3 regions of the Alteromonas sp. KS69 genome follow, and region 3 is predicted to be linked to each of the others. Evidence: predicted binding sites of a transcription regulator. Region 3 holds the regulator's gene; each other region holds the start of a gene.
What was found. Region 3 encodes sigma-54, which starts transcription at its own class of promoters, with help from an activator protein. Its sites were predicted from a motif close to GTTGGCACGNNNNTNGNNT; they were not measured.
Positions count from the first base shown of each region.

Region 1: the regulator sigma-54 is predicted to act here: its motif matches at 2,524-2,542, upstream of C7Y69_RS20930 (DUF1328 domain-containing protein).
Region 2: the regulator sigma-54 is predicted to act here: its motif matches at 2,073-2,091, upstream of fliE (flagellar hook-basal body complex protein FliE).

Region 1 covers NZ_PYHU01000058.1:22-4,899, forward strand. The annotation lists gene C7Y69_RS20925 (S9 family peptidase) at 51-2,111, opposite strand; gene C7Y69_RS20930 (DUF1328 domain-containing protein) at 2,588-2,755, shown strand; gene C7Y69_RS20935 (DUF4235 domain-containing protein) at 2,874-3,119, shown strand; gene C7Y69_RS20940 (MATE family efflux transporter) at 3,248-4,582, opposite strand; gene C7Y69_RS20945 (Gfo/Idh/MocA family protein) at 4,829-4,878, shown strand, end outside.
Region 2 covers NZ_PYHU01000005.1:355,077-360,186, reverse strand. The annotation lists gene C7Y69_RS04940 (sensor histidine kinase) at 1-413, shown strand, start outside; gene C7Y69_RS04935 (sigma-54-dependent transcriptional regulator) at 432-1,772, shown strand; gene fliE (flagellar hook-basal body complex protein FliE) at 2,165-2,494, shown strand; gene fliF (flagellar basal-body MS-ring/collar protein FliF) at 2,507-4,201, shown strand; gene fliG (flagellar motor switch protein FliG) at 4,215-5,110, shown strand, end outside.
Region 3 covers NZ_PYHU01000010.1:165,344-170,453, forward strand. The annotation lists gene mgtE (magnesium transporter) at 1-569, opposite strand, end outside; gene C7Y69_RS09200 (HPr family phosphocarrier protein) at 728-1,000, opposite strand; gene rapZ (RNase adapter RapZ) at 1,000-1,845, opposite strand; gene ptsN (PTS IIA-like nitrogen regulatory protein PtsN) at 1,884-2,327, opposite strand; gene hpf (ribosome hibernation promoting factor) at 2,336-2,623, opposite strand; gene C7Y69_RS09220 (RNA polymerase factor sigma-54) at 2,653-4,137, opposite strand; gene lptB (LPS export ABC transporter ATP-binding protein) at 4,213-4,938, opposite strand; gene lptA (lipopolysaccharide transport periplasmic protein LptA) at 4,941-5,110, opposite strand, start outside.

The DNA.
Region 1 (4,878 bases), on a different contig from region 3:
GCAGAGTACTTTTCTGAAAAAAATATACTCTGCCCCTTTGATTTGGCGATTTATTTACTGCCTAAATGCTCGGCCAAACCTGGAATGAATTCAGCTCCATGAACAACCTCTATGCTAGAGCCACTGAAATCATCACCTATCGGTTCTATTCGCCCCCCTAAACACGTGCCTAGAAAAGCTTCAGCAACGGCATAAAATGAAAGGTTATTTTCAGGCTTGCTAAAACCATGTCCTTCATCGGGGTAAAGCACATACGTTACAGGAATATTACGCTTTTTCATCGCTTCCACGATTTGGTCAGACTCCGCTTGTTTTACTCTAGGATCATTCGCTCCTTGTCCAATGAGTAAAGGCTTTTCTATCTTGTCCACATGAGTGATAGGCGAACGCGCTTTAAGCAGAGCTAACCCTTCCTCAGTATTTGGATCGCCTATCGCATGATAAAACACCTGACGAAAGCTTTCCCAGTAAGGAGGTATAGAGTCGAGCAAGGTGATTAAGTTTGACGGCCCAACAATATCAACGCCACATTGGAATGCTTCTGGGGTAACAGTGAGCCCGGTTAGCGTAGCGTAGCCGCCGTAACTTCCTCCCATAATGGCGACTTGGTCATTCGATGTAATACCTTGCTCTATTGCCCATTCTTTCGCATCAATTAGGTCATTGTGCATGGCACCCGCCCATTCTTTATTTCCTGCGTTTAAAAACGCTTTACCAAAGCCTGTTGAAGCGCGAAAGTTAACTTGTAACACGCTGTACCCTCGATTTGTTAACCATTGCGCTAAAGGGTTAAAGCCAAATTCGTCCCTCCCCCAAGGGCCGCCATGTACCAATAAAACCAATGGGGAAGCGCGCTCTGCTTTGCCGTCTTGGTTAGGATCTGCCTCCAAGGGTATAGACAAATAACTCACTAAATCTAGATTATCTCGTGATGGAATCACCACGCCATGCATAACAGAAAGAGGTAGGTTATTAATTTCTGGCTGAGTAATAAATAAGTCCGATAATTCACCGGTTGTAGTATCAAATACTTTATAAATAGGTGATTGATTACTTTGATCAGTAAATACAGTCCAAAGAGAACTATCAATTGTTTGCGCTAAAACTTGTGAGCCGCCACTTAATTGGCTGTTCAGCTGTTGAATGGGGTCAATGAGAGCATCATCTATGGCGTGCCATTCAGGCCTAATATAGTTTAGTGCATAAGCTAGTGGCTTATGGGTACGGGGATGAAAAAGTACATTTGTTACATCTACTTTATCACTACTAGCAATGGAAGTAGGCGTTGTGTCTCCTACTGGTAGGTATACGAGGGCCGCAGTGTTTCGCTCCCGCGTATCTATCATATATATTCCTTCATTCTGTTGATCGAAACCGAGAATATTAAAAGATGATGAATCTGCGAAGGGAACTTCAAACCAAGGATTCCATTCATCAACGGATTTAATAAAAACATGGCTTGCCCCATCTTCTGCCGTCTTTACCGCGACACGCGCATTTAACTTATTATCAAGCACGAAATAAGAAAAACCGTCGTTTTGAATAATTAAGCTGCGCTGCCCAGTGGCGACGTCTACCTTATACACGTCGTGCCATTTTGCATCACGGTCATTCATACCAACAACAACTATGCCTGGAAATGCCGCGTTCTGATCCATCTGGCTAGCTTGCACACCTGCATAAGGAGTTAAGTCCTTTATGTCACCGCTGTCTAAATCTATTCGGTACAAATGCCAATTTTCATCCCCATTTTTATCTTGGGTGAAAAATACATATCGACTGTCTAATGACCAAAAGTGAAGAGGAATACCGCGTCCTGAATCTTGCGTAACGGGGGTCGCGCTGTCGAAATCACCAATTTTGCCAACCCAAATATTCATGACACCATCTACTGGCGCTCTAAAACTCATGCTGTTGCCATCTGGACTGACGCGCCCTTGATAGCGGCTTGGATTGCCGAATAAAACTTCTCGGGAGATAAGCGTTGGCGGCAATGTTTGTGGGTTAGATAAATCGGAAGCTTTTTGGGATGTTTGCTTTGTTTGGGTAACGCAACCGGGTAAGTTAAAAAGCACGCCCAACATGAACGCACAAAAAATGATCTTTTTCATTTTCTTTCCTTGTAGATAGCCTTGTATATGGGCCAATACTACTTGGCTTAACCTTTGTCCCTGTGTAGTAGCTTTTTAATATAGTCACAGATAAACAAATACTACAACATACTTCGCGAATTAACGTATTTCGCTGTAAACGCTACATCGCCTTAAGACATCCGTTTGTAATAATTTGAGAGAGTATGCAAACCATTTGATATTAGGTGACAGAAAGCAAGACAGTAGCTACCTAAGGAAATAGCGCCCTTTATTCGAGAAATATTTACAGTTTTATTCGGTAAAATAGTCATCCTCTCTAGTCGTTACATATATTACGGCGCAAAAAACGCACTTCTTTTTGTCGATAAAATCGGGCTACAAGCCGCATTATGACGCTATTTTGAGCAACAATTTAAAACAATCTGGCAAAGTAGGCCTGTGGTTTGCAACTCCATAACTAACTCACATTAACTCACAAACTGAAGGGATACATTATGTTACGTTGGGCTTTAATATTTTTAGTAGTTGCATTAGTTGCAGCAGTTTTAGGATTTGGTGGAATTGCTGGTTCTGCAGCGGGTATCGCCAAAATTATATTCGGTGTTTTCGTTATCCTACTGATCATTTCAGTTGTTATGAATATGGTTAAAGGCAAAAGTTAAACGAAAGCCGAAGTAAAAAATTGGTTTTAAGACTTTGCGAGAGTCTGTAATAAACAGCCATTAGTCATTTGATTAATGGCTGTTTTTTTTAATTTACGCTTCATCAATGGAGATCATTATGAGCAACAAACAACGCATTACGAACGTAGGTATCGGTCTTGCCGCTGCATCTGCAGGAATTCTAGCGAGAAAAACGCTTCAAAAGTCGTGGGAAAAAGTAACTAACGACCCCGCCCCGAAAGACAAAGAAAGTGAAAATACAGACCTTAAAGAGGCCGTAACCTGGGCTGTAGTATCAGGCATTGGAGCAGGCGTTGCTAGAATGGCCGTTCAATATGTACTAGACAAACGCCAGTCGAAATAACACTGCCAAATTGATACCTCTTAAAAGTGTAAGCACTTATAAGAGGTTTCGAAACGTTGGTTAATTTTTGCGACCTGTTCCCATAACACATCTGTTAAATAAATCTGCAAGATTGAATACAAGCCAATTCATAATTTAACCCTGTATATCTCTCTTCTGGTATAAAAGAAAGCAATGATGGCGCTTAAAATAACGACAGTAACAATGGTGTAGAACATAGACACCATGGGGTAGCCCCACACTACAATCAGCACATAGTTTATTGAGGCGGGCACAACAAGTTGACGGGCAATACCTAAATACATGGGAAACATAGGCTTTTGCATTGCCTGCAATATAGCCACACTTTGAAACAAAACCACGTACGCATAAAAAGCTAATGTATCAATTCTAAGGTACGTTATTCCTGTATTTTTAATGGCACTGTCGTTAGTAAAAAGGCTCATTGCCAGCGGCGATAGAAAATACATAATGGGAATAGACACTACCGCCATAAAGAAACCGATTAGTAACCCCTTGCGGTACGTTTCAGCCACACGGTCGTATTTGTTTACGCCCATATTCTGGCCAGCTATGGCCATTACCGCGCTATTTAACCCTAACGCTGGAAGTAACAACACCTGCTCTAGGCGCAGCCCAACGGTATACCCGGCCACATGCTCGCTACCAAATTGACCGATAAGTGCCACAGTAATAAAACCACCTAAAATAATGGTGAGCATATTGAAGCTAGCGGGCACAATTTGTTTAAGTAGCTTTTGCCAACGCTCTTTATCAAAAGTGGGCATTACCGATATGTTTAAACGCTTCATCAGTACGCGGAACAGGTAAAACGCGGTGGCAAACTTAATCACTACGGTAGCTAGCGCTATACCGCTTACCCCTAAGTCGAGTGCGAAAGTAAAAAAGGGGTTAAGGCCAAAATTGGCAAAGAAACCAATCATGAGTGCATTTCGGTTAGATTTGGTATCGCCTAGTGCCATTAACGCGCCGGCCGCCCCGAAAGATAAGGTGAAACCTACCGAGCCTGCTAACGTTACCCATAAATATTCCATCGCAAGGGGCTCGATATGAGGTTCAGCACCAAGTAAAACCACCAACGGACGCGCCGCAAAAAATCCTATTACACACGACACCGCACTAAAGGCGATGGCAAGGCCGCTTACGTTATCTAGCCAGCCTTTCACTTCGTGGGTTTCTCCCCTACCCGCCCCCGGCGCAATCATTGCAGAAGCCCCAGTTTGAATGCCAATACCAATAGACAGCAGTAGAAAGAAAACGCTGGACGCGATAGATAAACCGGCAAGTGCATTATCTGACAAGTAGCCCGCAAACCAAATATCGGTCAGGTTATACAGTGTATTGAAGATCATGCCCGTTGATGCCGGGATAGCAAGCCGCACCATGTGGCCGACAATAGCGCCTTCCGTTAACGATGGTTCAGATTTGGTGGCTTCTTGCATTTAGCTTCCTCGGCTACAACGAATACCCGCAATAACATACCGACTTTTAAGCCCGCTGGAAAAGTTTTGTTTTCATAATGAGGTAACAGAATGAGATCAGTGTGAATTTAGGAATTAATGTACTCTGCTCTCTTTATTCCTGCTCCCTTTATTCCTACTCCCTTTATTCCCTCCTTATTTAAAAGCTAGTCTACAGCGCTAACTTTCCCTATACTTTTCGCAAACTGTTTAAAAAAGGAACAAGGAATGTATCGATTTGGCATTGTCGGCGCTGGCATGATTGCGGATTTTCATGC
Region 2 (5,110 bases), on a different contig from region 3:
AAAAAATTGCTTTTAATGGCTTCGATTCAACAGATGCACTTATCACTGGGAATCTCACCGCGCTGCAAGGTGCTGTGCTGAACCTTATTCAAAATGCGAGTCAAGTTACGCCTAAGGGCTACACGGTTTCAGTTAATGCAGTAGTACATGAAGATAGGGTGCTACTTTGCGTTAATGATAAGGGACCAGGTGTACCCAATACCCTAATCAATAAAATATTCGAGCCGTTCTTTACCACCAAAACCCATGGCACAGGGCTGGGGTTAGCCGTGGTGAAATCGGTAGCTAAAGCACATAACGGTTCGCTTAGCGTGGTAAATCTTAATGAAGGAGGTGCTTGCTTTACGCTTGCATTGCCTTGTAACACTCAGGCTATCGGGCAACACAATAAGCCTCACTCAAATGTCGCTTAATTGCTAGGAGAATTAGAAATGTCTAAAACAACTATTCTTATCGTGGAAGACGATGCTGGATTACGCGAAGCGTTGTACGACACTTTATTACTAGGCGATTACGATGTTGTAGATGCCGACTGTGCCGAAGCTGCGTTAATGGTCTTAGCGGGGCGCAAGATAGACCTCGTGGTAAGTGACATTCAAATGGGTGGAATGAGTGGTCTAGCATTATTAAAAAGCATTAAGGCGAAATACCCTCAACTTCCGGTGTTATTAATGACAGCGTACGCCACCATCGATGATGCCGTGCAGGCCATGCGAGATGGGGCTACTGATTATCTGTCCAAACCATTCGCGCCTGAAGTGCTACTTAATCTTGTTGGACGCTATGCGCCTGCACAAAAAGTCGAATCTTGCACGCCTATCGTGGCTGACCCTTCTAGTTTAAAATTACTCGAATTATCAAGAAAAGTGGCGAAGTCAGAAGCGACCGTGATGGTGCTTGGGCCAAGTGGTTCTGGTAAGGAAGTACTTTCCCGCTATATACACGACCAGTCTTCTCGCGCAGATGCACCTTTTGTGGCAATCAACTGCGCAGCTATTCCTGAAAATATGCTTGAAGCGACATTGTTTGGTTATGAAAAAGGCGCGTTTACCGGCGCTATTCAAGCTTGCCCAGGTAAGTTTGAACAAGCCCAAGGTGGTACACTGCTATTAGATGAAATTACTGAAATGGATTTAGCACTTCAGGCAAAGCTACTTCGTGTTATTCAAGAGCGTGAAGTAGAGCGGCTTGGTGGACGTAAAACGATTAAATTAGATGTACGGGTGATTGCAACCAGTAACCGAGATTTACGTAAAGCGGTAGAGCTTGGAAACTTTCGAGAAGATTTATATTACCGCCTAAATGTTTTCCCTATCACATGGCGCCCGCTCGCAGAGCGTCCAGGTGATATTGTACCGTTAGCGGAACACCTTATTAATCGTCACACAAGTGTGCAAGGCCTAGGCAATGTACGTCTCAGTGCAGCTGCACGAAACAAATTGGCGCAATATACATGGCCAGGTAACGTGCGAGAGCTTGAAAACGTTATTCAGCGGGCACTTATACTGTGTGAAGACGGCAGTATAGAGTCTGGTGACTTAATGATTGATATGGCTGTGCATGATGAGATGGAAGTAAAGCAGGATGAGCCAGAAGACAATAGTCGCTTAGGCTCAGAGCTTCGCCAGCAGGAGCATCAAATCATTCTTGATACACTTACTCTATGTAATGGTAAGCGTAAAGATGTGGCGGAAAAATTGGGTATCAGCCCTCGAACCTTACGCTATAAGTTAGCCAGAATGCGTGAAGACGGGATTGAATTACCGGCCTAACATCTCAAACTAGTTTGATAATGAGGGGCGATTAGCCCCTTATTTTTAACGCTTTAGCTGCTGTGCTTTTAGTATTGTACTTGCAGTTGTGCTTGTATTTATACTGGCTTGGACTGGGCGTCACGGCAACGTGCGAGACCTTCTGCGCTGCCACCGAGCATTTTTGCATCGCGTATTTACATAATCTTACGTCCATTCACTTTCTTGACGCTATTCTCCCCTCTCTGTCATAAAATTGGCAATTCCCTTGAAAAACCACATAACTCATTGTTTTTAAATTGATTTCAGATGGTTTTTAAAGTTGGCTTGCCGCTTGCTTATAGTTAAGCATAAGTAATTAAAGCGCATTGTCGTTAAGCGGCAATTCCCCACCGACATTCGAAGGAGTGGTTATGGACGTTAAAGCCAATAGTTTATACCAAGAAATGCAGAGCATGATTGGGCAAACTCGTATGCCTGCAAACGAACTTCAACCATCAAACGAGATTAATCCCTCGGCCAACGAGTTCTCTACCATGCTTAAGCAAGCGGTAGATGGGGTTAATGGCATGCAATTAGAATCTAAAGATTTACAGCAGCGGTTTGAAATGGGTGATAAGTCACTAAGCCTTGCCGAAGTTATGCTTACAAAAGAGAAAGCAGGCATAGCCTTTGAGGCCACAGTTCAAGTACGAAATAAAGTGCTTGAAGCGTATAAAACCATTATGAACATGCCGGTGTAGTTGGAGTAAGTCATGGCTGAAGCAACAGGCACAAATTTAACCGTTAACGACCCTTCCATGGGGAACGATAACGAGCCTGAGAATAAATCAGGATTCATGGATACCTTAGGCAGTGCTGACATGATGCGCCAGATGGCGCTAGTGGTAGTGCTTGTTATTTGTGTCGCGATTGCAGTTTTTATATTAATTTGGGCGCAAGAGCCTGATTTTCGTCCGTTAGCAAAAATGGAAACCCAAGAGCTTATTGAAACCTTGGATTATATGGACGCCAATCAAATTGAATATCGTTTAGAGGGAAACACGGTATACGTTCGAAGTGACGAATTTCAAACTATACGCTTGGGTATGACACGTCAGGGCTTAACCGGCTCTTCTGATGCTGGTACCGATATTATCATGCAGGACATGGGATTCGGAGTAAGTCAGCGGGTAGAGATGGAACGCTTGAAACATGCCCGTGAACAACAAATAGCCGCCACTATTGAAGATATCTCAAGTATACAAAAAGCACGCGTTTTGTTGGCTATGCCAAAAGAGAACGTATTTGCTCGCCGAGAGAAAAAAGCCTCGGCTACGGTAGTACTTACCGCTAAGCGCGGCAAAGTGATTGCGGGAGAGGAAGTTGACTCAGTTATCGATATTGTGGCGTCAGCGGTACAAAACATGGAGCCATCTGCGGTAACGGTGACCGATAGCAATGGCCGATTACTAAATTCGGGTTCACAAGACTCGCTAAGTGCTCGAGCACGAAAAGAATATGAAATTGAAAGACAGCGCGAACAAGAATACCTAGAAAAAATTGACGCTATTCTTATTCCTGTTTTGGGAATTGGTAACTACACCGCGCAAGCGGATGTGAGTATGGACTTTACTGCACTAGAGCAAACTCAGCGTAGCTATAACCCCGATTTGCCAGCTGTTCGCAGCGAAATGATCAATGAACAAAATAGTGTGGGTGGTGGTGCTATGGGCATTCCCGGCGCGCTAAGCAATCAACCACCGTTAGACTCGAATATTCCTGAAAATCCAGAAGCAGGCGCACAAGCTACTTTGCCAGGAAGCACATCGAAAGTATCTACTCGTAACTACGAACTAGACACCACCATTAGTCATACCAAAAAACAAAGTGGCGTAATCCGTAGGTTAAGTGTATCGGTGGCGGTAGACTATCTTCAAGTTGCTGGTGAAGATGGTACTACCTCGGCAGAGCCTCGCAATCAAGAAGCGTTATTAAACATTCGCCGTTTACTACAAGGTGGTGTTGGGTTTGATGTGACTCGTGGCGACTCGCTAGAAGTGGTGAGTGTTCCGTTCACTCGTATGGATGATGGTGTTATTGAAGATGCGCCAATATGGGAACAGCCCGCATTTTTGCCTATACTCAAGCTAGTCATTGGTGGTTTGGTTATTATCGTGCTTATCATCTTTGTGATAAGACCCATGCTACGTCGCTTGATTAACCCTGATGAGTCGAAAGAAGCTGACGACTTTGATGCAGATGAAGGCCTAGATCTTGGTGACGAAACTATTAGTATGCTATCTACTGACTTCGATGAAGGTCAGGTGGGCTTCGCGGCAGATGGCTCACTAATGTTGCCAGATTTACATAAAGATGAAGATGTATTAAAAGCGGTTCGTGCACTGGTTGCGAACGAACCTGAATTGTCAGCCCAAGTTGTTAAGGGCTGGCTGATGCAAGATGAGTAAGTGAGAGCGTATTATGGCTGAAGAACTTGCCACTACTGAAGAAGCGTCCTATGACGTCAGTAAGCTAGAAGGGGTTGAAAAAGCCGCTATTTTGCTTCTGAGTTTGTCTGAAGAAGACGCTGCACAAATATTAAAACATCTTGAGCCAAAGCAAGTTCAAAAGCTGGGCTCTGAGATGGCAAAAGTGGATGATATGACGCAGACAAAGATTACGTCTGTGCATAAACACTTTATTGAAGAGATTCAAAACTACAGTACCATCGGCTTCCAGAGCCAAGACTTTGTTAAGCGAGCGCTTACTGCTGCATTAGGTGAAGATAAAGCGGCTAACTTAATTGACCAAATTCTGATGGGAAGTGGGGCGAAAGGCCTAGATTCGTTGAAGTGGATGGACTCGAAGCAAGTGGCCAGTATCATTCGAAACGAGCATCCTCAGATTCAAACCATTGTATTGTCGTATTTAGAGCCAGAGCAGAGTGCCGAAATATTGGCGCAGTTCCCAGAAAAAGTGCGCCTAGACTTGTTAATGCGTATTGCTAACCTTGAAGAAGTTCAGCCTGCTGCACTGCAAGAGCTTAACGAAATCATGGAGAAACAGTTCGCCGGTCAAGCGGGTACGCAAGCGGCTAAAATGGGCGGCCTGAAATCTGCCGCGAACATCATGAACTACCTTGATACCGCTATTGAAGGTCAGTTGATGGATGCCATCCGTGAACAAGACGAAGAGATGAGCCAGCAAATTCAAGATCTCATGTTTGTTTTCGACAACTTAGTCGATGTAGACGACAAAGGTATTCAAGCTATCTTGCGCGAAGTGCAACAAGATGCGCTGCTTAAGTCAATTAAAGGCGCCGATGAAGAGCTTAAGAACAAGATCATGAAGAATATGTCGAAGCGTGCAGCAGAAAT
Region 3 (5,110 bases):
GGTACAATACCCACCAAATTATCGGTGCGGTTAACCACATAAAAGGTATCGGTATTTTCAGGTAATTCACCTTTGAGGCGAATATAACGAAGGACCACATCAATGGTGACATCAGGGCGAAGTGTAATGGTGTCGGTATTCATAATGAAACCGGCAGTTTCTTCGCCGTAAGACAATGCCTGTTCAGCACGTACCCTGTCTTGTGCATCCATAGAGTCTAGAATGTCCTGTAATACAGGCTCAGGCAGACTACTAAGGGTAACCGCTAAGTCATCGGTATCCATCTCTTCTAACGCGTCTACCACGTTAGCAGGCAGCATTTTGGTGATGATACCGTTACGTACGTCGTCAGAGAGTTCTTCTAAAATATCACCATGGAAATCACCATCGATAAGCTCCCACAACTCGTCACGAGTACGACTGGGGCTAGATTCTAGAATGTGTGCAACATCAGATGGGGGTAATTCAAGCAGAAGCTTACGTACAGAAACAAATTGGCCATTATTCAACGCGCCATTTAGTGCCCTTAGTTGGCTTTGTACGTATTTTGAGACCAGCGCTTCTGCCACTGCTTTCGCCTAAAAAATGGAATTTCAATAATGGTAGGATATCGCACTTGCCATGACGCTGTCATGACAAAAGCGCAGTAGGTACAGACAATTACGAGCCGTATGGTGAAATTATAGACGGCTTTTAGCAGAATTTCTCAGTCGTATTGGAAGCTGCATTATTCGTCTTCGTTGAAACGGCCTTCAATTAACGTTTCAATGGCGTTTAATGCCGCTTCGGCATCATTACCTTCAACCACAACGTTTACCTGTTCACCTTGGTGGCTTTCCAGCATCATTAAGCCCAGCACACTGTTAGCATCGGCTTTCTTATCGCCTTTCACCAACACGATTTTTGCGTCAAATTGATTGGCTAATTGAACCAACTGTGTGGCAGCGCGGGCGTGTAAGCCCAATTTATTGACTATGGTAAGTGTTTTTTCGATTGTCATTACTGATTTAACTCGCGGTGGCGAATTTGTACATCGGGATGCATTTCGCCAAAGGTTTTCGCTAACGATTGAGCAATAAATACTGAGCGGTGCTGACCGCCGGTACAACCAATCGCAATGGTGACATAACTACGGTTATTGCGTTCTAAGTGTGGCAGCCATGTAGTGATTAGGTTCTGAATTTGCCAAATAAATTTGGTTACAACAGGCTGGGAACCTAAAAATACTTCTACGGGGGCATCTAAGCCAGTTAAGTGTTTTAAATCGGGTTCCCAATGCGGGTTGGGGAGAAAGCGGGCGTCAAATACATAGTCGGCGTCTTTGGGGATACCGTGCTTAAAGCCAAACGATTCAAACACCAATACTAGGCGAGAGCTTTTCTTGCCTAGAATTCGCTCGCGAATAAGCTCTGCGAGTTGATGAATAGTGAGTTTATCCGTATCAATATACAAATCGGCGCGCTCAACAATAGGCGCAAGTAAGTCTGATTCGGCTTTTATCGATTCAGATAAAGATTTGTTGAGCTTAGCTAGCGGATGTAATCGGCGGGTTTCGCTGAAACGCTTCACCAGTACATCGTCACTCGCGTCGATGTACACAATGGTCATAGACCACGATGAGGGTAGGTAATCTAAGATCTCTACCAAGTCCGCTGGATTTTTGGGTAGGTTTCTTACATCGATACTTACCGCAACTTGGTCATATTCATCAACCACGGTATGGGTCAGAGTAGGGAGAAGGTTAACCGGAATATTATCTACGCAATAGTAACCTAAATCTTCAAGGGCACGTAGCGCAACTGATTTTCCTGAACCGGATCGACCACTGATAATAATCAGTTTCACCTGCATTTCTCCCTTTTAAAATATGGTGCAGTGCTTTTTTAGCTTAAAGCCGTAATGATGTCATCACTGGTGGAGGCCCGCCTAATGGCTTTCACCGTTTCTTTATCACTTAGCTTACCCGCCACGGTAGCGAGTGTTTGTAAGTGACCTTCTGTTTTCTCTTCTGGCACTAATAGGGCAAAGAATATATCTACGGGCTGATCGTCAAGCGCATCAAAATCGATGGCAGGGTTGCTGGTTACAATAATGGCGATAACGTGTTCTAAGCCCGGTAATCGACCGTGGGGCAGAGCAATACCATTGCCAATACCCGTACTCCCCATTCGTTCACGGGTTAGTAGACTATTTAATACACTAGCCTGATCGATGTCGGGATTATTTTTAGCAGCAATGTCGCTAATAATCTCTAGAATACGTTTTTTACTGTTACATTGAACCGCACACTCGGTGCGGTCCAAACTTACTATGGCTTGAATTTCCATACTAATATTTAGTGCTTTTTCAGCTTTTCCTTATGCTTGATAACTTGCCTGTCGAGTTTGTCGATCATGCTGTCTATCGCCGCATACATGTCTGTATTATGAGATGAAGCAAACACTTCTGCGCCGCTAAGGTGCATGGTGGCTTCGGCTTTTTGATTGAGTTTTTCGACGTTCAGGATGACATGCACATTAGATATGTGATCAAAGTGACGCTCTAGTTTGCTGAACTTAGTATCGACATAGCTACGCAAAGAATCAGTAATTTCGACATGATGACCGGTAAGGTTGATTTGCATATTTCGTCTTCCTTAAATTATCAAGGCCTTTAAATAAGGCTTTTGCGTTGGTTTGACGGCGGAATCGATAACGATTCCCGGTATTTTGCTATTGTTCGCCGGGCTACTTTAATGCCTTGTTCGGCCAACAATTGAGCAATCTTGCTATCGCTTAATGGCTTGCTGGGCGTTTCCGCTGCCACAAGCTTTTTAATTAGTGCGCGAATAGCGGTAGATGAACACTCACCACCAGATTCCGTTGCTACATGGCTAGAGAAGAAATATTTCAACTCGAAAATGCCACGAGGGGTATGCATATACTTTTGCGTGGTGACTCGTGAAATGGTGGATTCATGCATATCTACCATTTCTGCGACATCATTTAGCACCATTGGTTTCATCATTTCTGGGCCGTGCTCGAAAAAGCCCATTTGTTGCTGCACAATACAGTTTGCTACTTTCATCAAGGTGTCGTTTCTTGACTCAAGGCTTTTTATAAACCACTTGGCTTCTTGCATATGCGAGCGAATAAATTGCGAATCGCTGCTGTTTTTAGAGCGTCGGCTCATGGCAGCGTATTGTTGATTTACGCTTAATTTTGGCAAGCTGTCGGGATTAAGTTCTACTACCCAACGGCCATTCTTTTTGTTTACCGAAACATCAGGAATAACGTATTCGGGTTCTTTAGTAATTAATGCACTGCCAGGACGAGGATTCAACGTTTGCAATAAGCGCATGGCTTCACGAAGTTGATCTTCTTTCAAACGACTCTTGCGCATTAACGTACGGTAATCTTTGCTGCTCAGCAGGTCTGAGTACTCATTAATAAGCTGTCTGGCTTCGGTAAGCCATGGCGTATCGTCTGAGAACTGGCGAAGCTGCACGAGCAAACATTCTTGCGGTGTACGTGAACCTGAACCAATAGGGTCGAACATTTGAATACGTTTTAGTACACATTCAACTTCGTCCATTTCTACCAACTCTTCAACATCGTCAGAGTTTACCGATTCTAAAATCTGTTCAATGGGTACGTTAAGGTAACCAGATTCATCAATTGAGTCGATAATGGCGGTAGCAATGGCGCGGTCTGTATCTGAAAACGGGGTTAAGCGCATCTGCCAAAGCAAATGGTCTTGAATATTGTCGGTGGTTTCACCCTGAAACAATTGGTCGTCATCATTATTCGATGGGCCAGGAGCGGGGGCAGAAGAGGCCGAGTAATACTCATCCCATGTGCTGTCGATTGGCAACTCGTCGGGAAGATCGTTCTTTTCAAGCGCGTCACCAGCTTCTAATGAATCGCTAGAAGCAGTAGGAGCAGCTTCTACAGAAGGGTCGTCGCCGTCCATGTTGTTTTTCTCAACAGGGTGGTCATCACCGCCTTCTTCAACTTCTAAAAGAGGGTTTGAGTCAAGTGCTTCCTGAATCTCTTGTTGCAGGTCGAGCGTAGACAACTGCAGCAGCTTGATTGCCTGCTGCAACTGCGGTGTCATGGTAAGTTGTTGACTGAACTTTAGCTGTAAAGATGGTTTCATCTACGTCTTATTTTTAAACTCTTGTTGTGAATATACCCGTGCTTAAAACTGAAAATGACAATTCGGTTACAGTAACTATAGCCTGAATTGTTCTCCTAGGTATACATCCCTTACTTTCTGATTACTTAAAACTTGTTCTGCCGTCCCTTGCGCGATGAGTTCGCCTTGGCTCACAATATACGCTTTCTCACACACATCCAGTGTTTCTCTTACGTTGTGATCGGTGATGAGGATTCCAATTCCTCTGTCACGAAGATGTTGAATGATCTTCTTTATATCATTAACCGATATAGGATCAACACCAGCAAATGGCTCATCAAGCAAAATAAATTGCGGATCGGCTGCTAATGCTCGTGCGATTTCTACTCGGCGGCGTTCACCACCGGATAAACTCATACCCGTACTATTACGTATATGGTTGATATTAAATTCATCAAGTAGCGCATCGGCTTCTTGTTCTTGTTCTGATGAACTTAACCCTTTACGGGTTTGCAAGATAGCCATGATGTTCTCAAACACCGTCAATTTTCTAAAAATAGAGGCTTCTTGCGGCAAATACCCAATACCGCGGCGAGCACGTTCGTGCATGGGCTCGTGGGTTAATTCGCTGTCATCAATACTGATTTTGCCCTTATCTAGAGGAACTAAGCCAACAATCATGTAGAAGGTAGTCGTTTTACCGGCACCATTCGGGCCGAGTAATCCAACGATTTGCCCCGTCGATACTGATAAGCTTACATCGCGAACCACTTGACGTGCTTTATACGCCTTTGCAAGGCTCTGTGCGCTCAACGTTGCCATGATTAATTGTCGTCCGCCTTATCGTCTTCGTTATTCGATGACGCTTTACGTATTGCCTCAGGGGTAAATACGGTAGTGACTCTGCCACCTTCGCCGTCTTCGCCGCCTGTTGCAAGTAATTGTTCAGTGACCATGTCGAAGGTAATCTTGTCGCCTTGTACTTTACTGGTGT